DNA from 3 places in the Streptomyces sp. NPDC048415 genome. Region 1 is predicted to be linked to each of the others. Evidence: riboswitches for the same ligand, from Rfam matches in the RefSeq annotation. Region 1 holds a riboswitch; each other region holds the start of a gene.
The links. A riboswitch is a leader RNA that binds a small molecule or an ion and turns the genes downstream of it on or off. The one in region 1 is predicted to bind cyclic di-AMP.
Positions count from the first base shown of each region.

Region 2: it holds a riboswitch for cyclic di-AMP, as region 1 does, so the genes downstream of both, AB0D27_RS04340 (LysM peptidoglycan-binding domain-containing M23 family metallopeptidase) here and AB0D27_RS38180 (M23 family metallopeptidase) in region 1, are expected to answer to the same signal.
Region 3: it holds a riboswitch for cyclic di-AMP, as region 1 does, so the genes downstream of both, AB0D27_RS09230 (C40 family peptidase) here and AB0D27_RS38180 (M23 family metallopeptidase) in region 1, are expected to answer to the same signal.

Region 1 covers NZ_JBEZKJ010000100.1:11,826-21,653, forward strand. Annotated here, with positions in the region: gene AB0D27_RS38145 (amino acid permease) at 1-682, shown strand, start outside; tRNA gene AB0D27_RS38150 (tRNA-Lys) at 802-874, shown strand; gene ribA (GTP cyclohydrolase II) at 922-1,548, opposite strand; gene AB0D27_RS38160 (MarR family transcriptional regulator) at 1,685-2,188, opposite strand; gene AB0D27_RS38165 (dihydrofolate reductase family protein) at 2,311-3,447, shown strand; tRNA gene AB0D27_RS38170 (tRNA-Met) at 3,634-3,707, shown strand; gene AB0D27_RS38175 (PP2C family protein-serine/threonine phosphatase) at 3,901-5,136, shown strand; cyclic di-AMP (ydaO/yuaA leader) riboswitch at 5,350-5,507, shown strand; gene AB0D27_RS38180 (M23 family metallopeptidase) at 5,519-6,550, shown strand; gene AB0D27_RS38185 (aldo/keto reductase) at 6,604-7,548, shown strand; gene AB0D27_RS38190 (PrsW family intramembrane metalloprotease) at 7,815-9,158, opposite strand; gene trmB (tRNA (guanosine(46)-N7)-methyltransferase TrmB) at 9,222-9,828, opposite strand, start outside.
Region 2 covers NZ_JBEZKJ010000003.1:260,144-269,971, forward strand. Annotated here, with positions in the region: gene dxs (1-deoxy-D-xylulose-5-phosphate synthase) at 1-1,387, shown strand, start outside; gene AB0D27_RS04315 (aspartate aminotransferase family protein) at 1,384-2,784, shown strand; gene AB0D27_RS04320 (XRE family transcriptional regulator) at 2,868-3,506, shown strand; gene AB0D27_RS04325 (DUF6126 family protein) at 3,551-3,667, shown strand; gene AB0D27_RS04330 (tyrosine-protein phosphatase) at 3,675-4,472, opposite strand; gene AB0D27_RS04335 (alpha-galactosidase) at 4,662-6,731, shown strand; cyclic di-AMP (ydaO/yuaA leader) riboswitch at 7,034-7,190, shown strand; gene AB0D27_RS04340 (LysM peptidoglycan-binding domain-containing M23 family metallopeptidase) at 7,195-8,118, shown strand; gene AB0D27_RS04345 (hypothetical protein) at 8,311-8,727, shown strand; partial or broken gene AB0D27_RS04350 (DUF6250 domain-containing protein) at 8,715-8,945, shown strand; gene AB0D27_RS04355 (SGNH/GDSL hydrolase family protein) at 9,091-9,828, shown strand, end outside.
Region 3 covers NZ_JBEZKJ010000008.1:151,191-161,018, forward strand. Annotated here, with positions in the region: gene AB0D27_RS09185 (adenosylmethionine--8-amino-7-oxononanoate transaminase) at 1-1,273, opposite strand, end outside; gene bioB (biotin synthase BioB) at 1,266-2,444, opposite strand; gene AB0D27_RS09195 (8-amino-7-oxononanoate synthase) at 2,605-3,729, shown strand; gene AB0D27_RS09200 (DUF397 domain-containing protein) at 3,733-3,957, opposite strand; gene AB0D27_RS09205 (helix-turn-helix transcriptional regulator) at 3,967-4,824, opposite strand; gene AB0D27_RS09210 (ATP-binding protein) at 5,038-5,496, shown strand; gene AB0D27_RS09215 (LysR family transcriptional regulator) at 5,505-6,431, opposite strand; gene AB0D27_RS09220 (LysE family translocator) at 6,542-7,159, shown strand; gene AB0D27_RS09225 (DUF6328 family protein) at 7,113-7,703, opposite strand; gene AB0D27_RS09230 (C40 family peptidase) at 7,780-8,253, opposite strand; cyclic di-AMP (ydaO/yuaA leader) riboswitch at 8,257-8,422, opposite strand; gene AB0D27_RS09235 (hypothetical protein) at 8,792-9,100, opposite strand; gene AB0D27_RS09240 (ATP-dependent Clp protease proteolytic subunit) at 9,108-9,743, opposite strand.

The DNA of each region.
Region 1 (9,828 bases):
GATCCAGTCGTACGACAAGGAACTGGGCTCGGCGACCGGCGCGCCGCCGGCGCAGATCCTGCTCGACGCGCTGGGCGCGACCTCCGGGAAGCTGTTGCTGCTGGTCATCATCGGGGCGCAGCTCTTCTGCGGGATGGCGGCCGTCACCGCCAACAGCCGTATGATCTACGCCTTTTCGCGCGACGGCGCGCTGCCGTTCTCGCACGTGTGGCACACGGTGAGCCCGCGGACGCGGACACCGGTCGCGGCGGTGTGGCTCGCCGTGGTGGGCGCGCTGGCGCTGGGACTGCCGTACCTGATCAATGTGACGGCGTATGCGGCCGTGACGTCGATCTGTGTCATCGGGCTCTACATCGCGTACGTGGTCCCGGTCCTGCTGCGGCTGCGCAAGGGCGACGCCTTCGAGCGCGGGCCCTGGCACCTGGGCCGCTGGTCCCGGCCGATCGGCATCGTCTCGGTCACCTGGGTCGTCGTGATCACGATCCTGTTCATGCTGCCCCAGGTCTCGCCGGTCACCTGGGAGACCTTCAACTACGCCCCGATCGCCGTCCTCGTCGTCCTCGGCTTCGCCGCGACCTGGTGGCTGGCCTCGGCCCGCCACTGGTTCCTCAACCCCGGCCACGTCCGCACGATCGCCCGCGAGGAGGCCCGCAAGGGCACGCCCGAACCGGTCGATCCGTAACCTTGCGTGCTTTTGGCGCGGCCGGGTCCCCGATACCCGATCGGAGTCCCGGCCTCGTCCGGCTATGCTCGGGGATGCATCGGCACGGGATCGACCCCGGTCGACGTCGGCCGGTGCGTGGACCCTTAGCTCAATTGGCAGAGCAGTGGACTTTTAATCCATTGGTTGTGGGTTCGAGTCCCACAGGGTCTACCGGTGAGGCCCAGATCAGAGGCGCTCTGATCTGGGCCTTCGGCGTGTCAGCCCGCGGTGAGTTCGGTGAGCGGGAGGGTGTGCTGGGTCTGGAGGACCTTGGCGCGCAGGTAGCGGACGTTGTGGGCGGTGGTGAAGACGCCTGTCGGGACGCGGTCGGTGACCGTGATGCCGAGGTCGCGGAGCTGGTCGGCCTTGTCGGGGTTGTTGGAGAGCAGGTCCAGGGAGCCGATGCCGAGGGCGTGCAGCATCTGGGCGGCGGCCGTGTAGTCGCGGTCGTCCTCCGGCAGGCCGAGGGCGGCGTTGGCGGCGTAGGTGTCGAGGCCCTGGTCCTGGAGGGCATACGCGTCGAGCTTGTTGTAGAGGCCGATGCCGCGCCCCTCCTGACGGAGGTACAGAAGCACGCCGCCCCGGTCCGCGATCCGCTCCACCGCCTCGCGCAGCTGCGGGCCGCAGTCGCAGCGGGCCGAGCCGAAGACGTCGCCGGTCAGGCACTCCGAGTGCAGTCGCACCAGCGGGTTCGCGCCGGGCTCGCCGAGCACGACGGCCAGGTGTTCCTGCTCGTCGGCGAGGCCGTGGAAGGTGACCAGTTCCGCGTCGACGGAGTAGCCGTCGCCGAAGCGCAGGGGCACGCGGACGCGGGTGCGCACCGTGGCGGTGGGGTAGTCGCGCATGTTGTCTCTCCGTCCAGCGGGTTCGTACGAGATGGTGCTTCAGATTTGAAGCACTCCCGCGGGGAGAGACAGTACATGTGCTTTAAACTTCAAGCAACGCATTCGCGACAAGTGGTGCTCCAGGCGATGCGCGTGCTCAGGAGGAACGTCGCCGCCACGGCAGATCTTCCCCGGTGGCCCCCGGCTTTCCGCCCTGGATCGCCCGCGTGATGCTCGCGGAGATCTCCTCCAGCTGCGCGACCTGCTCCGGCGTCAGATGCTCGAAGACCGCCGCCCTTACCGTCTCCACGTGTCCCGACGCCGTCCGCTCCAGGACGGCCATGCCCTCGTCCGTGAGCACCGCGACATGGCCGCGCTTGTCGGTCGGACAGCCCTCGCGGCGTACCGCGCCGTCTTTCTCCAGCCGGGTCACCGCGTACGTCAGCCGGCTGCGCGTGATCTTCAGGATCTCGGCGAGTTCGGTCATCCGCAGCCGTCGGTCGGGCGCCTCGGACAGCATGGCCAGGACGGAGTAGTAAAGGTGGGGCATGCCGGCCTCCGCCTGGAGCTGGCGGTCGATCGTGTCCTCCAGGAGGGAGGCGGCGGAAATGTACGAGCGCCAGGCGCGCTGTTCGGCGGGGGAGAGCCAGCGGGTCGTCATGCGGCCAGTCTAGGTATTGTTTAAAAGTTGAACCACTGGACGGTGCCGGTCGCACAAACTGAGTGGTACCGGTTGAACCGCCAAGCCGTACCAAGCCACTGCGATCCGGAGGCTGCGCCCCCATGCCCCACCCCTATGTCCTGTTGTCCGCCGCCGTCTCCCTCGACGGCTTCCTGGACGACACCGGCCCCGAGCGGCTGCTGCTCTCGGACGCGGCCGACTTCGACCGGGTCGACGAGGTACGGGCGTCCAGCGACGCGATCCTGGTCGGCGCGGGCACGATCCGCTCGGACAACCCGCGGCTCCTGGTCAACTCCGCCGAACGACGCGCGGCACGGGTCGCCTCCGGGCGCCCGGAGTACCCCCTGAAAGTCACCGTCAGCGGATCGGGCGACCTCGATCCGAAGGCCCAGTTCTGGCACACCGGCGGCGAGAAGATCGTCTATACGACGGATGAGGGGGCGGGGCGGGCGGCGGAGCTCCTGGGGGGACTCGGCGTCGAAGTGGTGTCGACCGGGGCCGAACTCGACTGGCGTGTGCTGCTCGAACACCTCTATGGCGTACGGGGTGTGCGGCGCCTCATGGTCGAAGGGGGCGGGCGGGTCCACACCCAGCTGATGCGGGAGGGGCTGGCGGACGAGCTGCAGCTCGCCGTCGCGCCGCTGTTCGTGGGCGAGCCGGGCGCGCCGCGGTTGTTCGGGCCCGGGACGTATCCCTCCGGGCGGCTGCGGCTGGTGGAAACACGGGCCGTCGGGGACATCGTGCTCATCCGGTACGTGCCCACGGCGCCCGGGGCCGGGAGGCTCGCGTCCGCGACGGACCGGCGGTGGCTGGCGCTCGCGTGCGAGCTGGCGGGTCTGTGTCCGCCGTCGCGGACCGCGTTCAGTGTGGGGGCGGTGGTGGTGGCGGCCGACGGGACGGAGCTGGCGCGCGGGTACTCCCGCGAGGGGGACGATCCCGTCGTGCACGCCGAGGAGGCGGCGCTCGCCAAGATCGATCCCGCCGATCCGCGGCTGGGCTCCGCCACCGTGTACAGCAGCCTGGAACCTTGCGCTCGCCGTGCCTCCCGGCCGGCGCCGTGTGCCCGTCTGATCCTCGACGCGGGGGTGCGGCGAGTGGTCACCGCCTGGCGCGAGCCCGACACGTTCGTCGCAGGGGCCGACGGGAACGGGCTGCTCGTCGCCGAAGGCGCCGACGTCGTCGTACTCCCGGAGTACGAGGATCTGGCCGTGACCCCCAACCGCCACCTCTTGGCGTAGGCCCCGGGCCTGGGCCCTGCGCGGGCCCCCGGCCTGGGCCCCGCGCGGGTGAAGGGTTCTCGCCCGCTCCGCCCTTACGTCCCGCACCTGGGGCTCCGTCCCAGACCCCGCTCCTCAAACGCCGGAGGGGCTGGGTTTCCGCGTGTGCTTTTGGGTCCCGCGGATGGCGTACACTGGTTTCAACGACGCGGGGTGGAGCAGCTCGGTAGCTCGCTGGGCTCATAACCCAGAGGTCGCAGGTTCAAATCCTGTCCCCGCTACTGAAGGCCAAGGGCCGGAACTCGGATCACGAGTTCCGGCCCTTGGTGTTTTCCCTGGCCGCGTTTCCCTCGCCGCGTTTCCCCCACCGCGTTCTTCTCGCCGCAGACCACGTACTCCGCTCGGCCCACACCGCTCGCCTCCCTCCCTCGATCCGGGAAACCTGGACGAGTGGGGCAGCGAGGAGGCGGGCCAATGCCCCAGGATGCGTACGAGCGGGCCGGCGGACGCCTGCCCGGCGACCCCGTGCCCGACCCCGGCCTCGGCGACGCCACGCCGCACAGCGCCCCGCGGCACGGCGGTCCGAAGGACACCGGCCGGCGCAGGATCTCGTACGCCCGTGCCTTTGTGCGGGCACTCCCGGCGCTGCTCATCGTCACCGGGATCCTCTACGACTACCTCACCCCGTCGGACTTCACCGCCGCTCCCCTCCTCACGGCCGCCCCACTCGTCGCCGCGCCCCTCTACTCACTGCGCGGCACCGTCCTCACCGGCACCCTGACCATCGCCGCGCTCGTCACCGTCCACCTCAAGCTCGGTATCGCCCTGAACGTCGACTCGGTCACCGAAGTGGTCACCGTGGCGACAGCCGTCGGCCTGGCCGTCCTCATCAACATCCTCGTCCGCCGCAGCGACGAACGGCTCGCCTCGGTCCGGGAGATCGCCGAGTCCGCGCAGCGCGCCGTGCTGCCGGAGCCCGCGGAGCGGATCGGCGGCCTGGAGGTCGCCGCGCGGTACGAGGCGGCGCAGACGGACGCCTACATCGGCGGCGACCTCTACGCGGTGCAGGACTCCCCGCACGGTGTACGGCTGGTGGTGGGCGATGTACGCGGGAAGGGCATGGGTGCGGTGGCCGCCGTGGCGGTGGTGATCGGGGCGTTCCGGGAGGCGGCCGAGCAGGAGGCGACGCTGGAGGCGGTCGCGGGGCGGCTGGAACGGGCGCTGGCGCGCGAGGGCACCCGGCGCGACGGCCTCGACGCCTTCGAGGGGTTCACCACGGCCGTACTCGCGGAGATCCCGCACGGCGAGGACGCCGTACGGATCGTCAACCGCGGCCATCCCCCGCCCTTGCTCCTGCATACCGACGGCACCCTCGTCGCACTCGCCGCCGAGGACCCCGCGCTGCCGCTGGGGATGGGTGAGCTGGGCGCCTGGCCCGACCGGGCGGTGCGGGCCGGCTTCCCCCGCGGGGCGACGCTGCTTGTGCACACGGACGGGCTGTCCGAGGCCCGCGACGGGCGCGGGGACTTCTACGATCCTGTGGCGTGCCTCGCCGGCCGGCTCTTCGCCGGGCCCGGCGCGTTGCTGACCGCACTTGCCGACGAGGTCCGCCGGCACGCGGGCGGCGCTCTGGCGGACGACATGGCGCTGCTCGCCGTACGACGCCCCCAGTTGGTGGACGGCGTCCTTGATCGTTGTCACGAGGGGTGATCGTGTGACGCCTCTCCGATAACAACTGACACACCGTCAACTGAACGCGTGTTTATGGAGTGTGGTCAACTCGCCCGGTTTACCCCGGTCATGACCCCAAAGTCCTGGCCAAAAGCATGAACGATCAGTCCGAACAGCTTGGAATCCGGGGTCCGGGTCTATTAACGTTCGATAACGCAGCGCGGTCGTCCCAGCCGTCACAAGAGACGGCTCCGTGCGCACGCGCCGAATCCCGCGAGGGAACCGGGGAACCACCAACTTGGGGTGAATCGAGCGTATTCCGCCGTGGAAGCACGGCAGGTATACGCGCGTAGGAGACCTTCCTGCTCCGAACCCGTCAGCTAACCCGGTAGGCGAGAAGGAAGGAAAGGAGCGCGCCCACGTGGCGTCCAACCGGCCTGCCCAGAACACCTCGTTCGCGCCGAGTGATACACAGCCCTTCGGCTACGGCAACGACGAGGGCCCCTGGGAGGAGTGGAACCCCACCGAGGATTCCGTCCGTCCCGTGCGCGGCCGGCACCGCGTCAGCAAGCAGCGCGGCGGAGGACTCGCCCGCAGCTCCACGGTTCTCGGCGTCGGCGTCATAGCCGCCGTCGGCGCGGGCGGTATGGCCACCGCGGCGCCCGGCAAACCGCCGGTGTCGATCTCGCTGCCCGACCTGTCGTCGGTCACCGAATCGGCCAAGGCCCTGATCTCGGACGGCGGCTCCAGCGCCCCCAAGGGCTCCGCCACCCCGCTCACCAGCGCCGGCCTGACCAGCACCGACGCCGCCCAGGGCAGCACGGACGCGGGCGAGGCCCTGCGCGCCCGCATCATGCAGCAGGCCGAGTCGCAGCAGGACCAGGTCGACAACGCGGCCCAGGAGGCCGCCGAGGCCGCCGCCGCCAAGCAGGCCGTCGCGCTCGCCGCCAAGCAGCAGGACGACGCCGAGGCCAAGGCCGCGGCTACCAAGAAGAAGGCGGAGCAGGAGGCCAAGGCGAAGGCCGAGGCCGCGCGTCTCGCCGAGCTCGCCAAGAGCTACTCGCTGCCCACCTCCTCGTACACGCTGACCGGGCGCTTCGGCGACGCCGGCTCCATGTGGTCCTCCGGCTATCACACCGGCCTCGACTTCGCCGCGCCCACCGGCACGCTGATCAAGGCGATCCACAGCGGCACCGTCACGGAGGCGGGCTGGGCCGGCGCGTACGGCTATCGCACGATCCTCACCCTCGACGACGGTACGGAGCTGTGGTTCTGCCACCAGTCGTCGATCAGCGTCAGCGTGGGGCAGAAGGTCGCCACGGGTGACGTCATCGGACGCGTGGGCGCGACGGGCAATGTCACCGGGCCGCACCTGCACCTGGAGGTGCACCCCGACGGCGGCGGCGCGATCGACCCGATGGCGTGGCTGCGGGGCAAGGGCCTCAATCCCTGATCGCCCGGAGGGGAGCGGAATACGGCCATCCGGTGCGGGCGTTGAAACTGAGCATGACTTCTCTTCGTAAGCTCGGTTCCTCCGACCTCGAGGTCTTCCCGCTCTCCCTCGGCGGCAACGTCTTCGGCTGGACCTCGGACGAGGCCCAGTCCTTCGCCGTGCTCGACGCGTACGCGGCGGCCGGCGGCAACTTCCTCGACACGGCCGACTCCTACTCGGCATGGGTCGAGGGCAACAAGGGCGGCGAGTCCGAGACCATCATCGGCAAGTGGCTGAAGGCGCGCGGCAACCGCTCGGACATCGTGGTCGCCACCAAGGTCAGCCAGCACCCCGAGTACCCGGGGCTGTCCGGCGCCAACATCAAGGCCGCCGCCGACGCGTCCCTGCGCCGCCTCGACACCGACTACATCGACCTCTACTTCACGCACTTCGACAAGCCGGAAGTGCCGGTCGATGAGATCATCGGCGCGCTCGACGACCTGGTGAAGGCCGGCAAGGTGCGCCACATCGCCGCCTCCAACATCACGCCCGAGCGGCTCCAGGAGTCCCTGGAGTTCTCCGACCGCGAGGGCCTCGCGCGCTATGTCGCCCTCCAGCCGCACTACAACCTGGTCTCGCGCGACACCTACGAGGGCGCCCTGCGGGACGTCGCCTCCCGCGCCGGTCTCGCGGCCGTCCCGTACTTCTCCCTCGCGTCCGGCTTCCTCACCGGGAAGTACCGGCCGGGTACGACGGTCGACAGCGCGCGTGCGGAGGGCGCCGCCAAGCACCTGGACTCCGAGCGCGGGCTGCGGGTCCTCGCCGCCCTCGACGAGGTCGCCCAGGCCCACGACGTTCCCGTCGCCACCGTCGCCCTGGCGTGGCTGGCGGCCCAGCCGACCGTGGCGGCGCCGATCGCTTCCGCCCGCACGGTCGAGCAGCTGCCCGCGCTGATCGGGGTGGCGGAACTGGTCCTGACGGGCGGCGAGCTGGCCAGGCTGACGGAGGCGTCGGCCTGACGGGATCTTCTGGCGTGGGCCTGAGGGCGTCTTCTGGTGGGGGCGTGACGGCGTCTTCTGCCGAGGGCCTCGCGGCATCTTCTGGCGTGGGCGTGACGGCATCTCCCGTCGCGGGCCTGACGGCACTTCTGGTGTGGGCCTGACGGCGTCTTCTGCCGTGGGTGTGACGGCGCCTCCTGCCGCGCCGGGGGGACGTCCTTTTCGCCGCGGCGGGGATCTGCCGTGACGGCGCGATCCGGTCCGGCGGTGCCCAACTCTCCGCAGGTCTATGACCGATAGGGGTTGTACGCGGGAGACGGCGCCGCCGGCCTGTACTGCTGACCGTACGACGGGGCGTATCCGTACCCGTATCCGTGCGCCGGCCACGGTGGCGGGACCGGAACCACCGGAACCGGCGCCGTGACGCGCGCCGCGTAGGCGAGCGCCGGCCGGGCGACATCCCGGCGCCGCCACAGCGCGTCGAGCAACTCCCGCTCCCGTACGACGAAGTCGGCGCCCGCGCGGCCACGCCGCCCCCGGTGCCGAAGGAACGCGAGCGAGGTCGCGTACGCCTCGTACTCCGCGACCGAGCGCGCCGCGGCCTTCCCGAAGTGGTGGTGGGCGTACTCGCGGGCGAGCCGTCGCGCCCGCATCGAGCCGAGCACGTACGGCTCGGCCGGGGTCAGCCACCCGGCGACGGCGTACGCGGGCAGTTCCGAGCGCACCGTGCGCAGCTCGCGCTGCCGGGTCCAGACGACCAGCCAGGTCAGCAGCCCGAACGCTGGCACCATGAACGCGGCGTACACCGCGAAGAAGCCGTACTCCCCGAAGTTGGAGGAGCCGTTCCATACGGAGTGCATGCCCATGGCGAGCAGCAGCCCGGCGAGGGGAAGCAGGACACGGCGCAGCTGCTGGCGTTCGGCGGACAGCGCCGCGATGCCGAAGCCGATGCCGGTGAGCACCGTGAACAGCGGGTGCGCGAAGGGCGACATCACCACGCGGACGAAGAAGGTCGCGGCGGTGACGGACGCGAGTCCGCGTTCGCCGCTGAGCTGGTCGGTGCCGAAGGCGGTGCCGAGATAGAGGATGTTCTCGGTGAACGCGAAGCCGGTGGCGGTGACCCCGGCTATGACGACGCCGTCGACGATCCCGGTGAAGTCCCGTCTGCGGAAGAGGAAGACCAGCAGCACGGCCGCGGCCTTCGCGGATTCCTCGACTATGGGCGCTATGACGGTCGCGCCGAGGGTGTCGGCGCTGGAGGGATCCGCGGTCGCGGTCGCTATCCACTTGGTGGCGAAGCTGTTGGCGACGATCGCTATGAGCGCGGCGGCGCAGGCGCCCCAGGCGAAGGAGAAGATCAGGTTGCGCCAGGGGCCGGGCTCGACGCGGTCCAGCCAGCGGAACGCGGCAACCAGCAGGGGCACGGGGAACACCGCGAGCCCGAGACCGACCAGAAAGCCCTCGGTGCCGGTCTGTTCGCGGACGAGGGCCAGGATCACCAGCCCCGATATCGCGAGCAGCGTGCTCAGCGCGCCGTACCGGACCGATCTGCGCTGCCACCAGTGCGCATGCCGCAGCGCACGGCCCGCGGGACCGCTGGGGTGCGTCGGGTACGGGGGACAGGTGGCCACGGCATTGACCCTAACGAGGGGGGGCGGGGCCCGCGACGGTGCCCGGTGCGGCCCGCAGGGGTTTCAGTCGCCGGGAGCGTGCTGGTCTCGGTGCTGTACGCGCCGGAAGAGGAGGTCGTTCACCACATGACCCTTGTCCAGTCCCTGGCCCTCGAAACGGGTCAGCGGCCGGAAGCCGGGACGTGGCGCGTAACCGCCGTCGGGCTGGGTGTTCTCGAAGTCCGGGTGGGCGCTGAGTACTTCGAGCATCTGTTCGGCGTACGGCTCCCAGTCGGTCGCGCAGTGCACAAGGCCGCCCGGCTTGAGGCGGGTAGCGACGAGGTTCAGGAACTCCGGCTGGATCAGCCGCCGCTTGTGGTGCCGCTTCTTGGGCCAGGGGTCGGGGAAGTACACGCGCAGTCCGCTCAGGGACTCCGGCGGGAGCATCTCCCTGAGCAGGATGATCGCGTCGCCGTTGCCGACCCGGATGTTGGACAGGCCGTTGCGGTCCGCGAGATTCAGCAGGTTGCCCTGGCCGGGCGTGTGCACGTCCACGGCGAGGATGCCGGTGCCCGGGTCCTCGGCCGCCATCTGCGCGGTGGCCTCGCCCATTCCGAACCCGATCTCGAGCACGACGGGCAGGTCGGCCCCGAACAGCTCCGCCAGGTCGATCACCCGCTGCCCGTCGATG
Region 2 (9,828 bases), on a different contig from region 1:
CGGCGGCCTCGCGAACCACCTCGCCACCCTTCGTACGACCGACAGTTACGAGAAGGTCCTCGCCTGGGGCAAGGACGTACTACTGCGCACGCCCGTCATCGGAAACACCGTCTACGAGTCGCTGCACGGCGCGAAGAAGGGGTTCAAGGACGCTTTCGCGCCGCAGGGCATGTTCGAGGATCTGGGGCTCAAGTACCTCGGGCCGATCGACGGACACGACATGGGCGCCGTGGAGTCCGCGCTACGGCGCGCGAAACGCTTCCACGGGCCCGTGCTCATCCACTGCCTGACGGAGAAGGGGCGCGGTTACGAGCCCGCGCTGGCGCACGAGGAGGACCACTTCCACACGGTCGGCGTGATGGACCCGCTCACCTGCGAGCCTCTCGCGCCGTCCAACGGGCCTTCCTGGACCTCGGTGTTCGGTGACGAGATCGTCAGGATCGGCCAGGAGCGCGAGGACGTCGTGGCGATCACGGCGGCCATGCTGCACCCGGTGGGACTCGGGAAGTTCGCCGAGAGGTTCCCCGATCGCGTGTGGGACGTCGGAATCGCCGAGCAGCACGCCACGGTGTCCGCGGCCGGCCTCGCCACCGGCGGCCTGCATCCCGTCGTCGCCGTCTACGCCACCTTCCTCAACCGGGCCTTCGACCAGCTCCTCATGGACGTCGCACTGCACCGCTGCGGCGTGACCTTCGTCCTCGACCGGGCCGGGGTCACCGGTGTCGACGGGGCCTCGCACAACGGCATGTGGGACATGTCGATCCTCCAGGTCGTACCGGGCCTCAGGATCGCCGCCCCGCGCGACGCCGACCAGCTGCGGGCCCAGCTGCGGGAGGCGGTCGCCGTCGACGACGCGCCTACGCTGATCCGCTTCCCGAAGGAGTCGGTCGGGCCGCGGATCCCGGCGGCCGACCATGTGGGCGGCATGGATGTGCTGCATCGGGCCGACCACCCCGAGGTGCTGCTCGTCGCGGTCGGCGTCATGGCCCCGGTCTGTCTCCAGGCCGCCGAACTGCTCGAAGCCCGCGGCATCGGCTGCACCGTCGTCGACCCGCGTTGGGTGAAACCCGTCGACCCGTCGCTGCCCGGCCTCGCCGCCGAGCACCGGCTCGTCGCCGTCGTCGAGGACAACAGCCGGGCGGCCGGGGTCGGCGCGGCGGTCGCGCTGGCGCTCGGGGACGCCGAAGTCGACGTCCCGGTAAGGCGGTTCGGCATACCGGAGCAGTTCCTCGCGCACGCCAAGCGCGGTGAGGTGCTGGCCGACATAGGTCTGACGCCCGTCGAGATCGCCGGGCGGATCAGCGCCGGCCTGGCCGTCAAGGATGAGCTGTCCAAGGCGAAGGACGAGCTGTCCGTGGATGAGTTGTCCAAGGAGAAACAGCAATGACCGACCCTGCGGAGAAGGGCGATTTCGACCTCGGCGCGCTCCTCGCCGAGCGCGGAGCCGAGCGCTACGAGCTGCACACCAAGTACCTGAATCACCAGCTCCCGCGCATGCTGCACACCATCGGCTTCGACAAGGTGTACGAGCGTGCCGAGGGTGCCCACTTCTGGGACGCGGACGGCGACGACTACCTGGACATGCTCGCCGGGTTCGGAGTGATGGGCCTGGGCCGCCACCACCCCGTCGTCCGCAGGGCGCTGCACGACGTCCTCGACGCCTCGCTCGCCGACCTCACCCGCTTCGACTGCCAGCCGCTGCCCGGGCTCCTCGCGGAGAAGCTGCTCGCCCACAGCCCTCACCTGGACCGGGTGTTCTTCGGCAACAGCGGCACGGAGGCCGTCGAGACCGCGCTGAAGTTCGCCCGCTACGCCACCGGGAAGCCGCGGATCCTGTACTGCGCGCACGCCTTCCACGGGCTGACCACCGGCTCGCTGTCCGTGAACGGCGAGGACGGGTTCCGCGACGGCTTCGCACCGCTGCTGCCCGACACGGCCGTCGCGCTCGGTGATCTCGACGCTCTGGCACGGGAGTTGAAGAAGGGCGACGTCGCCGCGCTCATCGTCGAGCCCATCCAGGGCAAGGGCGTGCACGAGGCGCCGCCCGGATATCTGCGCGCCGCCCAGGAGTTGCTGCACCAGCACAAGGCGCTGCTCATCGCGGACGAGGTGCAGACGGGCCTCGGGAGGACCGGGGACTTCTACGCCTACCAGCACGAGGAAGGCGTCGAGCCGGACCTGGTGTGTGTGGCCAAGGCGCTGTCCGGCGGCTACGTGCCGGTCGGGGCCACCCTCGGCAAGGACTGGATCTTCAAGAAGGTCTACTCGTCGATGGACCGGGTCCTCGTCCACTCGGCGAGCTTCGGGTCGAACGCGCAGGCCATGGCGGCGGGGCTCGCCGTGCTCTCCGTCATGGAGAACGAGCAGGTCGTGGCGAACGCCCGGGCCACGGGCGAACGGCTGAAGTCCCGGCTCACCGCACTGGTGGACACATATGAGCTGCTCAGCGACGTACGCGGCCGGGGTCTGATGATCGGCATCGAGTTCGGGCGGCCCAAGTCGCTGAAGCTGCGCAGCCGCTGGACCATGCTGCAGGCCGCGCGCAAGGGCCTGTTCGCGCAGATGGTGGTCGTGCCGCTACTGCAACGGCACCGCATCCTCACCCAGGTCTCCGGCGATCACCTGGAGGTGATCAAGCTGATCCCGCCGCTGATCATCGGCGAGCGGGACGTGGACCGCTTCGTGGAGGCCTTCACCGCCGTGATGGACGACGCGCACAGCGGCGGCGGGCTGATGTGGGACTTCGGCAAGACACTGGTGAAGCAGGCGGTGGCGAACCGCTGATCTTCGCCCGCCTGCTGGTTCTGGTTTTTACCTGTGGGGCAAAAGATTTGCCCCACAGGTAAGGCTCGGGCTCAATGGAAGACATGAGCCCTGCTGAGACCGGGGCGGTCGAAGAGCCGTCCGCCGAGCTGCCCGCCGTCGCGCCACAGCTCCGTGCGCTGCGCCGCCGCGCCTCCCTGACCCTTGAGGTCGCGTCCCGCGCCGCCGGGCTCTCGCCCGCCCACCTCTCGCGCCTGGAGACCGGCCGGCGCCAGCCTTCGCTGCCGATGCTGCTCGCGCTGGCTCGTATCTACGGTACGACGGTCTCGGAGCTGCTCGGCGAGACGGTCGCCGAGCGTGACGCGATCGTACGCGCCGCCGACATGGAGCCGACCGGGGCGGGCGGCTGGACCTACTGGCAGGCCGGCGCTTCGGGCCGCGGCATGCAGGCCCTGCGCGTGCACGTCCCGTACGGCTCGCAGGGCGACATCGTGCGCGTGCACCCCGGCGAGGAGTGGCTCTACGTCCTCAAGGGCCGGCTGCGACTGCGCCTCGGGGACACCGCGCACGTGCTCGCGCCGGGCGACAGCGCGCACTTCGACTCGCTCACCCCGCACCGCATCGCCGCCGACGATCGCGGCGGGGCCGAGCTCCTCTTCGTACACACCCTGCTGCAGAGCCCCACCGCCGCGCTGTGCCTCGGCCCGGCGACGGGACACCCGACCTCGGGAGAGACGCCATGACCGAACCCACCGAGAAGACCGAACCGACGGGCCCGCGGCGGTCCATGGAGGAGAAGTTCCCGCGCGCCCTGTGGGTGCGACTGATCATCTACGTGGCCGTCGGCCATCTCTTCGCGGCCTTCATCTACCTGCTCTTCACGCTGGGCGCGCACAACCAGTAGGCGTACGTCAGTCCAGCAGCCGCTCCCGCAGGCGCTCCCGCAGCTCGGGGGTCATGCCCAGCCCCTGCTTCAGGTAGGCGTCGACCCCGCCCCAGGTCTCCTCGATCGTCTCGAAGGCCGCCGTCAGGTAGGCGGCGCGCGCGTCGAACAGCGGGCTGAGCAGCTCCATGACCTCCGGCGAGTACGCGGAGGCGGAGGTGCTGCTGCGGTGCACCTTGTAGCGGCGATGCGCGGCGTTCGACTCCAGGTAGTCGGCGATGATCGCGTCGCGCTCGACGCCGAGGGCGAGGAGCGTCACGGCTATGGACAGGCCGGCGCGGTCCTTGCCCGCCGCGCAGTGCATCAGGGCGGGCACGCTGTCCTCGGCCAGCGCGTGCAGCACCCGGGAGTGCTCGGCGGTGCGCTCCTTGATGATCGTGCGGTAGGACACGATCATCCGGTTCGCGCCCTTGCCGTCCGACAGGATCGCGCGTAGCTGGTCGAGGTCGCCGTCGCGGACCATCTTCCAGAACTCGGCGCCGTCGGCCGGGTCGGTCAGCGGAAGGTTCACGTTCCGCACGCCGGGCAGCTCGACGTCCGGGCCCTCCAGCTTCTGGTCCGAGGCATTGCGGAAGTCGAAGATGGTGTGCAGTCCCAGGGAGGCGAGGAACGCGGCGTCCTCCTCGGTGGCGTGCGCGAGATGGCCGCTGCGGAACAGCTGCCCGTACCTCACCTGCCGGCCGTCCTCGGTGGGCAGGCCGCCCACGTCCCGGAAGTTGCGCACTCCGGCCAGCTCGGGCTCGGTCGACGGGATCTGCTGCGTCACGGGGGCTCCTCCCATTCGGCCGTCGTCGCTGCTCGGGCTCTGCTCGGCGGCGTGTGTCGACGGTTTGCGTTCTTGACGATACGACATGGGTTCCTGAGGCAATGAGTTGTCCACAGGCGTTGCTCCCGAACCCGGATCCCCTGATGATGTTGGTCTGTGATCGCAGCTGTTCGAATCTGTGGGGGACCGATGATCGAGGTCGGCGCGGACGGTCGTACGTGGCTTCTGTCGGGGCCGACGAGCAGTTACGCACTGCGGCTCACCGAACGCGACGAGCTGCTGCATCTGCACTGGGGCCCGCGGATCACGCTGCCCGACGCCGAGGCGCTCGCCGTCCTGCCCGCATCGCGGTACTGGCCGTTCGAGTCGCCGCTCGACGGACACGAGGAGTACCCGGTCGAGGGCGGCCCCCGCTTCGTACGCCCCGCCCTGTCGGTGCGGACGGACGAGCGGCGCGGCACCGAGTGGCGCTTCGAGGAGTACGGCACGGACGGTGACGAGCTGCGGCTGCGCTTCTCCGACTCCGGGCTCGGCATCACGCTGCACTACCGGACACGTGGCGATGTCATCGAGCGCTGGGTCACCCTGGCGGGCGAGGGCCCCGCCCTGGAGCTGCTGCGCGCCGACTCCGCGACCTGGACGCTGCCCGAGCGCGACGGATGGCGGCTGTCCCAGCTGCACGGCCGATGGGCGGCCGAGTCCCGGCTGGCGCGCTCCCCCCTCACCTACGGTGAGAAGGTCATCGGCAGCCGGCGCGGGCACACCGGGCACCAGCACCTGCCGTGGGTCGCGCTCGACACAGAGGCGACCGAGGAGACCGGCGAGGTCTACGGATGCGCGCTCGGCTGGTCGGGTTCCTGGCGGATCTCCGTGGCCCAGCTTCCGGACGCGCGCGTGCAGATCACCGGCGGCGCCGGGTACGACGACTCGGGACTGCTGCGACTGGAGCCGGGGGAGTCGTTCACGACCCCCGTCTTCGCCGGGCTGTGGAGCGACGGCGGCTTCGGCGGGGCGAGCCGGGCCTGGCACGCGTACCAGCGGGCGTATGTCATCCCCGACGCCGGCCAGGACCGGCCGGTGCTGTTCAACTCCTGGGAGGCCACCACCTTCGACATCTCCGAGGAGCAGCAGCAGGCGCTCGCGCGGCGGGCCGCCGCGATGGGGGTCGAGTTGTTCGTGGTCGACGACGGCTGGTTCGGGGCGCGCACCAGCGACCGGGCCGGCCTCGGCGACTGGACGCCCAACCCCGACCGCTTCCCCGCGGGACTCAAGCCGCTCGCCGACCATGTGCACGGGCTCGGTATGCGGTTCGGGATCTGGGTCGAGCCGGAAATGGTCAATCCGGACAGCGAGCTGTATCGCACGCACCCCGACTGGGTGCAGTTCCAGCCGGGTCGAACCAGGACGGAATACCGCAATCAGCTTGTACTGAACCTCGCGCGCCCGGACGTCCAGGAGTATCTCTGGGGGCAGCTCGACGGCCTGCTCTCCAGCGCCCCGATCGACTATGTGAAATGGGATTTCAACCGCTGCTTCACCGACGCGGGTTGGCCGGCCGAGCGCTACCCGCAGAAGCTGTGGGTCGAGCACGTACAGGCCCTGTACGCACTCCTCGACCGGCTGCGGGCCGCCCACCCGGGCGTCGCCTTCGAGTCCTGCTCGGGCGGCGGTGGCCGTATCGACCTGGGCATCATGGCGCGCACGGACCAGGTGTGGACCTCCGACAACACCGACCCGCTCGACCGGCTCGCCATCCAGTACGGCTTCAGCCAGGTCCACCCGGCCCGGATCATGGCCGCGTGGGTCACGGACAGCCCGAATACGCAGCTCAACGGGCGCGCCAGCTCGCTGCGCTTCCGCTTCGTGAGCGCCATGGCCGGGGTGCTCGGTGTCGGCGGAGACCTCACCAAGTGGAGCGAGCAGGAACTCGACGAGGCGCGGGAGTGGGTGGAGCTCTACAAAGACATCCGGCCCGTCGTGCAGCGCGGCGACCTCTATCGGCTGCGGCCCCCGGAGGGCGGGCTGAGCGCGGTGCAGTACGTCCACGGCGACGAGACCGTCGTGCTCGCCTGGCTCCAGGCCCAGCACCACGGTGAGCCCGTCGCCGCACTCCGGTTGCGCGGACTCGACCCGACACAAGCGTATGAGTGCCGCGAAACGGGCGAAGTGTACCGAGGGGCGGTGCTGCTGCATCACGGGGTGCGGACGAGGCTTCGCGGCGACCTCGATGCGACGGTTATCCGACTGCGTCGCATCTGACTGTTCTGTCCGAATTGGCGTCTTCATTCCAACTAACCCTGGAATAAAGCACCGTGGGGTGAGGTGCGTGAGGAGCGTCATATTCGTGACGATGCGTTGCGGCGTCCATTTCACAATCAGCCCGAATTCAAAGGCGGGTTGAGGAACGGAAAAGATCGTCCATGCACGGAGGGTGACCGGAATTCCGGCATGGATCAAGAACGGCACGTGCATAGAAATCGCCCATGGTTGTCGAAGCGCTCTCATCTCGCTTACGTTCTGCCCCAATCCGGACGGACGCCCAATCCTGCCGCCGCCCGGAATCCGCACACTCACCCGCACACGGCAGGAGCGGGGGACCCACAGGTTCCATGCCTGTTCCGGTCTCCGGAACGGCTAGGGGTACAGCCGCGCATGCGCACGGCCGGGCATCTCCAGCCCGCACCCGACAGCTCACCTCGCAGGCGCCGGAGAGGAACTCGTCATGCCCGCGAAGGGTAAGCACCGCCGTCCCAAGTCCCAGCGTTTCACCCGCTCGATCGCCGTGGCCGGAACCGGTGGCGCCGCGCTCGCGCTGCCTCTGATGGGGGCCGCCGGCGCCCATGCCGCGACTCCGACCGCCGCTGTCGCGCAGAAGGCCGTCGCGCAGAAGGCCGTCGCGCAGAAGGCCGTCGCGCAGAAGGTCGAGAAGACCGCGACCGCCGCTCCCACCGCCGCGAAGAAGGTGGCCGCGACGAAGACCTACGCGGTGAGGGCCGGCGACTATCTCTCCAAGATCGCCGACGAGCAGAACGTCAGCGGCGGCTGGAAGAAGCTCTACTCCGACAACCGCTCGGCCATCGGCAGCGACCCGTCGCTGATCCACCCCGGCCTGAAGCTGACGATCGGCAAGAAGGCCGCGGCCGCCGGCGCCACCCAGTCGTCCACCAAGACGACGACCTCGGCCGCGAAGACCACCAAGACCGCCACGGCCAAGCCCGCCTCCATCGCCACCAGTTCCGGTTACACCCTGCCGGTCGAGGGTGCGACGATCGGCACCGGCTACAAGGTGGCGGGCAGCATGTGGTCCAGCGGTTACCACACCGGTGTGGACTTCGTGGTCCCGACCGGCACCACCATCAAGGCCATTGCCCCCGGCACCGTCGTCTCCGCGGGCTGGGGCGGCGCGTACGGCAACCAGGTCGTCATCCAGCACGCCGACGGCCAGTACTCGCAGTACGCCCACATGTCCGCGCTCTCCGTCTCGGCGGGCCAGACCGTGACCGCGGGCCAGCAGGTCGGCCTCTCGGGCGCGACCGGCAATGTCACCGGACCGCACCTGCACTTCGAGATCCGCACCACGCCGAACTACGGCTCGGACGTGGACCCGGTCGGGTACCTGCGCTCGCACGGCGTCGCCGTCGTCTGACGCCGCTCCCTGCTCCTGACGGCAGGACCGCCTCCAAAGGCCGGACCCCACGATCCCCGGGGTCCGGCCTTCGGTGTTCCGTGAGCGGTTCATGATCAGCGCTAGTTCATCTCGGCGATCGACGGCGAGACGGGCACCGAGCGCACCCGGCAGCCGGTCCCCGACGACTTCGTCGCCGACGGCCCCTCCGGCATCGCCTACCTCGACGGCGAACACCCCAGCCTCGTCATGAAGTTGGTCACCCGCGTCGGAGCCGGGCGCGGAGTCTTCCGCGTCCTCTTCCAGACGTGGGACTTCAACGGGACGGATCTGACCCGGCGCTGGAAGTACGTTGCCCCCTCGGGCAGCGGCGCCACCAGCTTCCACCAGATCCGTACCGTCGACGTGGACCAGGGCGGCAGCGACGAGATCGCCGATGGCAACTACGTCGTGAACAGCGACGGCACCCTGCGCTACGTCGTCGACGGGGCTATTCACGGTGACCGGTTCGACATCGCCGACCTCGACCCCGACAGGCCGGGCCCGGAGGGCTTCGCCATCCAGCAGTCCGATCTGGGCATCGTGTCCCACTTCCCCTGGTACGACACCGACGCCGCGTTCGGCCGCTGATCTACGACTACACCGAGCCGCTGCTCGTCGCGAACGAGCCCAACCAGGTCCGGATCGTCTCGGACGGCTCCCTCGTGCAATGGTGGAACAACGGGTGGCTGGTCTTCCACTACACCGACGTGGAGCCCTACACCAGCGGGCACTTCGCGTTCCGCACCACCTGGAGCCATTTCCGGATCAGTGACTTCCGTGTGTGGCGGCTGCATCAACGCCCCTGATCCGAGGCGTATTCCAAGATTGGTCAATACTTGACGAGTGGCTTATCTCACCAACCGTCAACCCTTCCTTACGGTCGCGTAGCTCACATCGAAAGGTGAATCATGACCCGATGTGGCAGACGATTCGAAGAGTGACAACAGATCAGTGATCGGGTCGTACGTGGCGGTGGGGGACAGCTTCACCGAGGGCGTCGGCGACCCCGGGCCTGACGGGGCCCTTGTCGGATGGGCCGACCGGTTCGCGGTGCTTCTCGCGGACCGGCGGCCCGAGGGCGACTTCAACTACACCAATCTCGCTGTACGCGGCAAACTGCTCGACCAGATCGTCGAGGACCAGCTCCCGCGCGCCAAGGAACTCGCCCCGGATCTGGTCTCCTTCTCCGCGGGCGGCAACGACATCATCCGGCCCGGCACCGACCCCGACGAGGTCGCGGAACGCTTCGAGCGCGCGATCGCCGAACTTACCTCCGCCGTGGGCACCGTGATGGTGACCACCGGCTTCGACACCCGTGGTGTGCCCGTGCTGAAACACCTGCGCGGCAAGATCGCCACGTACAACGGGCATGTGCGGGCCATCGCGGACCGGTACGGCTGTCCGGTCCTCGACCTCTGGTCGCTCAAGACGATCCAGGACCGCCGCGCCTGGGACGGTGACCGCCTGCACCTCTCTCCCGAGGGCCACACCCGGGTGGCGCTCCGCGCCGGCCAGGTCCTCGGCCTCGAAGTCCCCGCCGACCCTGACCAGCCCTGGCCGCCGCTGCCGCCGCGCGGCACCCTGGAAGTACGGCGCGACGACATCCACTGGGCCCGTGAGTACCTGGTCCCCTGGATCGGGCGGCGGTTGCGCGGGGAGTCGTCGGGCGACCACGTGGCGGCCAAGGGA
Region 3 (9,828 bases), on a different contig from region 1:
CCCGTGCCGCCGCGCACACCGCGCGCGCGATCCGTGCCAGGTCCGCGTCGCCCGTGACATACGGCGGCATCGTGTAGATGAGGTCGCGGAACGGCCGCAGCCACACGCCCTCGCGCACGGCGGCCGCCGTCGCCGCCTTCATGTCCACCTCGCGGTCGAGCTGGACGACTCCGATCGCTCCCAGGACACGTACGTCCCGGACTCCCGGCATCGAGGACGCCTCCGCCAGCCCCTCCCGCAACCCCGCCTCGATGCGCTTGACCTCGCTCTGCCAGTCCTGGCCGAGCAACAGGTCGATCGAGGCGCAGGCCACCGCGGCGGCCAGCGGATTGCCCATGAACGTGGGCCCGTGCGCGAGCACCGGGACCTCGCCGCGTGAAATGCCGTCGGCCACCCGCGAGGTGCAGAGCGTCGCCGCCATCGTCAGGTATCCGCCGGTCAGCGCCTTGCCGACGCACATCACGTCCGGAGTGACGCCCGCGTGGTCCGCCGCGAACAGCTTGCCCGTACGGCCGAAGCCGGTCGCGATCTCGTCGAAGACCAGCAGCACGTCATGCGCGTCGCAGGCCTCGCGCAGCACACGCAGATACGCGGGGGAGTGGAACCGCATCCCGCCCGCGCCCTGCACCACCGGCTCCACGATGACCGCGGCCAGCTCATCGGCGTGCCGCTCGATCAGCTCGCGCAGATGATCGGCGTACGACTCCTCGTACGCGACCGGCGGCGCGTCGGCGAACACCTGGCGCTGGAGGACGCCCTGCCACAGCTCGTGCATCCCGCCCTTGGGATCGCACACGGACATGGGCTGCCAGGTGTCCCCGTGATAGCCGCCGCGCCAGGTCAGCATGCGCTGTTTGCCGGGGCGGCCGAGCGAGCGCCAGTGCTGGAGGCACATCTTGACGGCGACCTCGACGGAGACCGAGCCGGAGTCGGCGAGGAAGACGTGCTCCAGGCCCTCGGGCGAGATGTCGACAAGGCGCTTCGCCAGTCGCACGGCGGGCTCGTGCGTGAGACCGCCGAACATGACATGGCTCATGCGCTCGAGCTGGCCGCGCGCCGCGTCGTTGAGGACCGGGTGGTTGTAGCCGTGGATGGCCGACCACCAGGACGACATGCCGTCGATCAGCTCGGCCGAGCCGTCGGCCAACCGTAGGCGCACGCCGCTCGCCGATTCCACGACCAGTGGCTCCTGGCGGCCGGGCATCGGCCCGTAGGGATGCCAGACGTGCCGCCGGTCGAGGTCGAGCAGCTCCCGCACGGACAGGTCAGGCATTGGGCGCGACATCCGTTCCGGCACCTCGACGGCGTACGGCGACGAGATCCGTACGCGCTTCCTGGACGACGGTCTCCTCGGCGGGCGAGCCACAGGGCCCGCACCCGGCGTCCGCGTGCGACCCGCATCCGGCGTCCGCCTGCGAGCCGCAACCGCCGCCCGCCGGAACCCGGTGCTCGGGCAGCGTCACCTCTCCCGCGCCCTCCACCTCGAACCCGGCGTCCGCGATCATGTCGAGGTCGGCCTTGCCGGCCTGGCCCTCACTGGTGAGGTAGTCGCCGAGGAAGATCGAGTTGGCCAGGTTCAGGGCCAGCGGCTGCAGGGTGCGCAGATGCACCTCGCGGCCGCCCGCGATGCGGACCTCGGCGTCCGGGCAGACGAAGCGGACCATCGCGAGGATCCGCAGACAGCGCTGTGGGGTGAGGTTCCACTCCTTGGCGAGCGGGGTGCCCTCGAAGGGGATCAGGAAGTTCACCGGAACGGAGTCCGGGTCGAGCGCGCGCAGCGCGTAGACGACGTCGACGAGGTCCTCGTCCGACTCGCCCATGCCGGCGATCAGGCCCGAGCAGGCGGACAGACCCGCCGCGTGCGCCTTCTGCACCGTGTCCACCCGGTCGGCGTACGTGTGGGTGGTCGTGATGTCCCCGTACGTCCCCTCGGAGGTGTTCAGGTTGTGGTTGTACGCGTCCGCGCCCGCCTCGCGCAGCCGCTCGGCCTGGCCGTCGGAGAGCAGGCCCAGGCAGGCGCACACCTCGACGTTCTCGTTGTTGTCCTTGATCGCCTTGATGGTGTCGGAGACCCGGTCCACGTCACGGTCCGTCGGACCGCGCCCGCTGGCCACCAGACAGACCCGCTTGGCGCCTCCGGCCAGGCCCGCCGCGGCGGCCTGCGAGGCCTCGTCGGGCTTGAGCCAGGTGTACTTCAGGATGTCGGCCTTGGAGCCGAGCCGCTGCGAGCAGTACGAGCAGTCCTCGGGGCACAGGCCCGACTTGAGGTTGACGAGGTAGTTGAGTTTCACCCGTCGGCCGAACCAGTGCCGGCGTACCTTGCCGGCCGCGGCCACCACGTCGAGCACGTCGTCGTCGGAGGTGGCCAGCACGGCCAGAGCTTCCTCGCGGGTCGGCAGCTCGCGCCGAAGCCCCTTGTCCACCAGCGTGTTCAGCAGGTCCATGAGGTCCGATCCTTGCCTATGCGACCGCTTCCGGCCAAGGAGAGATTGCACAACAGAGACGGTTCGACGTGTGGGTATTGCCACATCCTGGGCGGCTGGCCCGGCCGCTAGGGTCTGTGCACTGCCTACAAAACATCCGTCACCACGGCCCGGAGGACACATGGCGTTCGGCTGGATGGACGAGCAGGCCGAAGCGCGCCGCCGGGCCGGACTCGTCCGCACCCTCAGGCCGCGCCCCGCCGACTCGCCGCTCCTCGATCTCGCGAGCAACGACTACCTCGGTCTGGCCCGCCATCCGGAGATCACCGAGGCGGCGGCCCGGGCCGCGCGCCGGTGGGGCGGCGGCGCGACCGGCTCCCGGCTCGTCACGGGCACCACGGAACTGCACGCCGAGCTGGAACGCGAGCTGGCCGACTTCTGCGGTGCCGAGTCCGCGCTCGTCTTCTCGTCCGGATACGCGGCCAATCTCGCCGCCGTCACCGCGCTCGCGCCGCACGGCTCACTCGTCGTCTCGGACGCGGGCAACCATGCCTCATTGATCGACGGTTGCCGACTGGCCCGGGGCAGCACACAGGTCGTCGCGCACACCGACCCGGACGCCGTGCGCAAGGCGCTGGGCACTCACGAGGGGCCCGCCGTCGCCGTCTCCGACACGGTCTTCTCGGTGGACGGGGACGCGGCGCCGCTCGCCGAACTCGCCGTCGCCTGCCGGGAGTACGGGGCCGGACTGATCGTCGACGACGCGCACGGGCTCGGCGTCCTCGGCGACGGTGGCAGGGGCGCTCCGCACGCGGCGGGCCTCGCGGGCGCGGCGGACGTCGTGGTGACCGTCACGCTCTCCAAGTCCTTCGGCAGCCAGGGCGGGGCCGTCCTCGGCCCGGCCCCGGTCATCGACCACCTGGTCAACGCGGCACGCACGTTCATCTTCGACACCGGTCTCGCGCCCGCGGCGGCGGGCGCGGCTCTCGCGGCGCTCAGACTGCTGCGCCGCGAGCCGGAGCGCGCCGCACGGGCCCGCGCGGTGGCGACGGCGCTGCACACGCGCCTGACGGCCGAAGGCCTGCAAGCGGTACGTCCGGACGCCGCGGTCGTCTCCGTGCGCGCGCCGTCCGCCGAACGGGCCGTGCGGTGGGCGGCCGACTGCCGCGAGGCGGGACTCGCCGTCGGCTGCTTCCGTCCCCCGTCCGTGCCCGACGGCATCTCACGGCTGCGGCTGACCGCCCGCGCGGACCTCACCGACGAACAGATCGGCGACGCCGTACGGGTGATCAGCGCGACCCGGTGACGCTCAGCTGAGTCCGGTGATGAATCCCTCCCACGCGGCGGGAGCGAAGAGCAGGGCGGGGCCCGCCGTGTTCTTGGAATCGCGTACGGCGACGAGTCCGGCCCAGGGTCCTGGGCCCGGTCGCGCCGTCTCGACGCAGTTGTTCATTCCCGTACTTCGGCTGCTGCGCAGCCATCGCACGTCGTGCAGTGAAGTACTGGAAGGTACGTACCGAGGCATTGCGGTCATGGTGCCTCCTTACGCGCCGTCACCTATCCCGGCGATGTAATCCAACGAGTCCTCGGGCGAAAGGGCGTGGATCTGAAGGGCGTTGAAGGCCTCGCTGTAGGCCTGAAGGTCTTCTTTCCGTTCGAGGTAGAGGCTACTCGTCAAGTGGTCGAGAACAACCACATCCAGATCAGTTGTGTTCGGAAATGAGAAGATAACGAAAGGCCCGGTGATGCCGATGTGTGCACCGGCGGCGAACGGGAGTACCTGAAGCCGCACTTGGGGCAAGGTGGCCGCCTCCCGCAGCCGCAGCAGCTGCCGCGCCATGACGTCCCGACCGCCGACCCCCCGGTGCAGCACCGCCTCGTCCAGGACCGCGCTCAGTTCCAGCGGCGGATGCGAACGCAGCACGTCCTGGCGGGCCAGGCGTACCTCGACGAGCGCGTCGAGCTTGCCGTCCTCAAGTCCGCCCACGGCGGCCCGCGTCACCGCACGGGCGTACTCGGGTGTCTGCAACAGCCCCGGCACCACGGAGGTCTCCAGCGTGCGCATCCCGCTGGCCTGCGACTCAAGACTGATGAAATCGCGGTACGTCGAGGGCAGCACCCCCCGATAGGCGTGCCACCAGTGGTGCCGCCCGTTGCCCTCGGAACCCGCCAACACGACCAGAAGATCTCGTAATTCGGGATCCTCGACGGCGTAGGCGTCCAGCAGACGTTCCACGTCCGCCGGCTTCACTCCGCTGGTGCCCGTCTCGATCCGGCTCACCTTCGACTGGTGCCAGCCCAGCAGGCGGGCCGCCTCACCACTCGTGAGACCCGCATCGGCGCGCAGCGCGCGCAGTTCGGCACCGAGCTTGCGGCGGCGTACCGCGGGACCGTGCTGCATGGCCGTACTCCTTACTCCTTCCGAGCCGCCCAAATACGCTCTGTCGTCGCAGAGTTCACCGCTTCGAGCGACAGATATATGCATATCTTGGTGGATCGCTCCCGTGCCCGGCCCGGTAATGGCAGTCTGGCGCGAAGCACCAGTCCGGGACCGTACTCGAACCATCCGCTCCTTGTCGGACTCCGGTCCCGGTGGGAAAGGGACGACGTCGCCATGGCAGATCACCAGGAAGCATCCGTCACTCTGCCGAGCGATCCCGCTTCGGTCTCCGCGGCCCGGAAATTCGTCGCAGACGTGCTGGCCGAATGGGGCCTGCCGTGCGACTGCGAAGCCGCTGACACCGTACGCCTGATCGTGTCCGAACTAGCCACCAACGCCGTCCAGCACACGTTCGGGCAGTCGCCCACCTTCACGGTGGACGTCCGGCTCGACCGAGACGAACACCTGCGCATCGGAGTCACCGACAGCCACCCGCGCTTCCCCAAACGGCTGCCCGCCGCCGTCCAGCAGGACAACGGCCGCGGCATGGTGATCATCCGCTGGCTGACCTCCGAGTGCGGCGGCAGACTCACCGTCCGGCCCACCCGGGAGGGCGGCAAGACGGTCTCCATCCAGCTTCCCTGGACGGTACCGGTCGAGCCGGTGGCGGCCGGCGGGCCCCAAGGGCCTTAAAAAGAGCGTCAGTTGTCGTGCCGTTGCTGCCCGGCTCTTCCGAAGGCGCCGCGCAGCAGGGCCCGAAAGGCATCGGCCGCCGGGGCCGCCTCGTCGGTCCGGTGGACGACGGAGATCGTACGACGCAGATCTCCCGGTTCCAGCAGTCGGATGCCCACCGGGGTCGCCGCCGTCCTGGCCACCATCTCCGGTACGACCGCGACGCCGAGCCCCGCGCTGACCAGCGCGCAGACGAGGGCGTACCCCGGAGTCTCGACCAGTACCGAAGGGGCGGCTCCGGCCCGGGCGAGCGCGGCCTCCACGCCCTGCCGGGCCGGATGGTCGGGAGCCATGCTGATCAGCGGCTGACCGGCGAGCCCGGTCAGCGGCAGCCGCGCGGAGCCACCCGCGAGAACATGCCCCGGAGCGGTCACCAGCACCAACTCCTCGACCAGCACCGGCTCCAGACGTACGGACGACGGGAGGGGCACGGGCGGCGCGGGCTGATAGGTGTGCGTCAGCGCCAGGTCCACTTCGCCCGCCGCGACCGCCGAAACGCCCTCCGGAGGCTCATAGCCCGCGACCGTGAGCTGCACGTCCGGGTGAGCGCGGCGAAACGCACTGAGCACGGGCGGCAGCAGATGGATGCCCGCCGTCTGGAAGGTGCCGAGCCGCAGAGTGCCGCCCGACAATCCCGCCAGGAGCGCCAGTTCGTGCCGGGCGCGCTCCATCTCGGCGAGGACCCGGCGAGCCCGCGTCACCAGCAGCTCGCCCGCGCCCGTCAGCCGCGCCCCCCGATGGGACCGCACCAGCAGGGTCGCTCCCGCCTCCCGCTCCAGCTTCGCCAACTGCTGGGAGAGCGCGGGCGGGGTAAAGCCGAGGCGCTCCGCGGCCCGGGTGATCGACCCCGCCTCGGCGACCGCCACCAGCGCCGCGAGCCGTGTCGGGTCGTACATCTGGTCTCTCCTGGGCCGGTGGCAGGACGCCTGGTATAAACGATTGCTTAAGGCAGACCCAGGATAGTCGATATATGTCCTATAGGCCCGGCGCGGGCAGTCTGGTGCTCATGGACATACAGCTCGCCGCCTTCACCGTGGTCGCCGCCGGCATGGTCGCCATGCCGGGCGCCGACTTCACCGTCGTCGTACGCAACGCTCTCGTCTCGCGCCGGGCCGGAGTCGCGTGTGCGCTCGGGGTCGCGGGCGGACTGCTGGTGCACACGGCGCTGGCCGTCGCCGGGGTCGCCGCGGTCCTCACCGCCGTGCCCGCGCTGTTCCGGGCGCTCCAGCTCCTCGGCGGCGCCTACGTGCTGTACCTGGGGGTGCGCACCCTGCGCTCGCTGGGACGGCTGCGGGAGGCGGAGCCAGAGGAGACGACGTCCGGCGGGCGGCCGCTGCGGCAGGGCTTCGTCACCAACGCGCTCAACCCGAAGGCGCCGATCACCTTCCTCAGCCTGCTGCCGCAGTTCGTGCCCGCGGGCAGTCCCGCGATGCCCCGCACCCTGCTGCTGGCGCTGATCGTGGTCGTCCTCGCCCTGGTGTGGTTCCCGGCGGTCGCGCTGCTGGTGGACCGGCTCGGACGGTGGCTGCGCAGGCCTCGGGCCGCCCGGGCCGTGGAGGCGGTCACCGGCGGCGCGCTCACCCTTCTCGGTGTGGTGCTCGTCCTGGAGACCGTGAGGCTCTGACGCCACGCTGCACCAGCCGGGGCAGCACGCCCCACAGGGACAGACAGACGGCCAGCGTGCCCGCGCCCGCGGCGATCCCGGCTCCGCGCCCCAGCGTCACGTCCACGACGAGGAGCACCGATCCGGTGAACGCCAGCATCAGCACGTACAGACCCAGGTGGGCGAGGCGGGAGGAGACCCGCACGATGGTGGGCTTGGCGTTCTGCTGGAACAGCGACCGGTGCAGGGCGGCGGGGCTCGTGAAGAGGGCGGCGGCCAGTACGGCGAGCAGCAGCGTGGTGACGTACGTGGCGCGCTGCGCCGTGTCGAGGGACGGGAAGCGCTGGGTGAAGGCCAGGGTCAGCAGGAAGGCGAACAGGATCTGGACCCCGGTCTGGGTGACGCGCAGTTCCTGGAGAAGCTCGGCGAAATTGCGGTCCGCCCGTTCGAGGGGCGTCTCGTTGCGAGCGGGCTTCTCGTTCTGGCCGGGCGGCTGGTTGTGGCCAGGCGTCTCGCTGCGGGGAGGCGTCTCGTCGTGAGTGGTGCGGGGGCGTTGGTCGACCATGGGGAACGAGTAACCACTCTGACCCGTGTTTCACGCCCCTGGGGGCGGCGGCCCGCGCCGCCGCCCTCAGAGCGGGTCAGCTCACCCGGCCGTACCAGACGCTCCTCGTCCAGATCCTCTCGAGCTTCACGACCTCCCCCGTCTTCGGGGAGTGCCATATCTTTCCCTTCCCGGCGTAGATGCCGACGTGATACACGTTCCGGCCCGAGTGGAAGAAGACGAGGTCTCCGGCCTTGCGGTGCGAAGCGGAGACATGGTGCGTCTTGTTGTACTGCGCCGCGGCCGTACGAGGCAGCTTCTTGCCCGCCTTCTTGAACGAGTAGAGCGTGAACCCGGAGCAGTCGAAGCGGCGTGGTCCTGTGGCGCCCCACTTGTAGGGGGAGCCTTTCTTGGAAGCCGCGACCTGAAGTGCCTTCGTCGCGAGCGTGGCCGCCTGGGCGTCGGGTGCGACGCCAGGGACCACGAGGCTGCCGCCCACAGCGGCGATGGTGAGCGCCGAGGCCGTACCGGCCCGGGTCCACAGCGACGGGACACGATTGAGCGCAGTCATGCGCAACCCTTCGTCAGCCGCCTGTGAAGGATGACCTGTCGGATTCGGGCTGGCGAAGTTGCCCGGCCGCGTGCTGCGGCTTCACCCCAAGGACCGCCCGGAAGCTCTCCGGCGGCCCGTAGTGCTGGGTCCTCCACTCCTGCCGATGCACATCTGTCGACCGGTCATCCGGGCGGCGGCAGGACTCGGCGTCCGCCCGGACCGCCCCGCCGTTGTGGCGGGGGCTTGTCGTCGGAAGGGATCTTCACGCATAACTGTCAGAAAATCCGAATGGAATCGGTGGTTTGTGGGGTTACTCACCACTCACCCGTTCGGGTGGACACCCCTCTGTTCGACCGGGTGTTGGGGTGGCCGACCACGCTCGTACCAGCGACGGAAGGCTTCATTCCGCCTCTGCGCTACGCGCGTTGCGCAACTCTTACGCCCTCCTGAGAGGACCCGTGACTACTCCATCAGGGGGTACGCCATCTGGTCCGTTTGAAGCCCGGGCCGGACGCTCCGCCGACACGGCGCGAGCGGCGGCCCGGGTGTGGGTGCGTCAACTGTCGGAGTGCGGCGGCACCGTGACCCGGGCCGCCCGCCGCTCGCCGTCGAGGACCCGCAGGGCCTGGGCCAGAGTCGGGGCATGCACCTCGCTCTCGCCGCGCTGATGCATCAGCGTGAGGGCGTCCCGCAGCGCGGTGGCCTTGCCGACCAGTGCCTGAGCGGCCCTCAGGCCCCGGTAGGTGTCTCCCGGGCGGGCCGGGTTGATGCGGCCGAGCAGATCGACCACGTCGAGATAACGGTCGATCAACTCGGCCTCCGCGCGTGTCAGCGCGGGCAGCGGAGGCAGTTCGGGTGGGAGCATCGGCCGATCACCTCGCGCCGGGCGCGGTGCGCGAGGCCTTGCGGCTCGGGATGATCCGGTCGACGAGGCCGTACGCCACCGCCGCCGGCGCGTCCAGGATCTTGTCCCGCTCGATGTCCGCGGCGACCCGCTCCGGGCTCTGTCCCGTGTGCCGTACGAGCATCTCCTCGAGCATCCTTCGGGTGCGCAGCAACTCCTCGGACTGGATGACCAGATCGCTCGCCTGGCCCTGGACCGGCTCGGGAAGTGAGGGCTGGTGGATGAGTACGCGGGCGCCGGGCAGCGCGAACCGTTTGCCGGGCGTGCCCCCGGCCAGCAGCACGGCCGCGGCCGACGCGGCCTGCCCCAGGCAGACGGTCTCCACGTCGCAGGTGACGAACCGCATCGTGTCGTAGACCGCGGTCATCGCGCTGAACGAGCCGCCGGGGGAGTTGATGTAGAGCGAGACGTCCTGATCCGGGGCCAGGTACTCGAGGTACATGAACTGTGCCATCACATCGTTCGCCGAGGTGTCGTCGATCGGCGTCCCGAGGAACACGATCCGCTCGTCGAGCAGCTTCGAGTACGGATCCAGGGTCCGCCGGCCCGCACTGGTGCGTTCGGTGAACTCCGGCAGGACATGGCGGGCGGACGGGTCGTTCATGGCTCGCGCCTCCTCTGGGGGACTCCTGGGGGACCCTCCTGTCAAAAATGTACAGGACGTACAATGCCTGTCGGCAGGGTGCTCG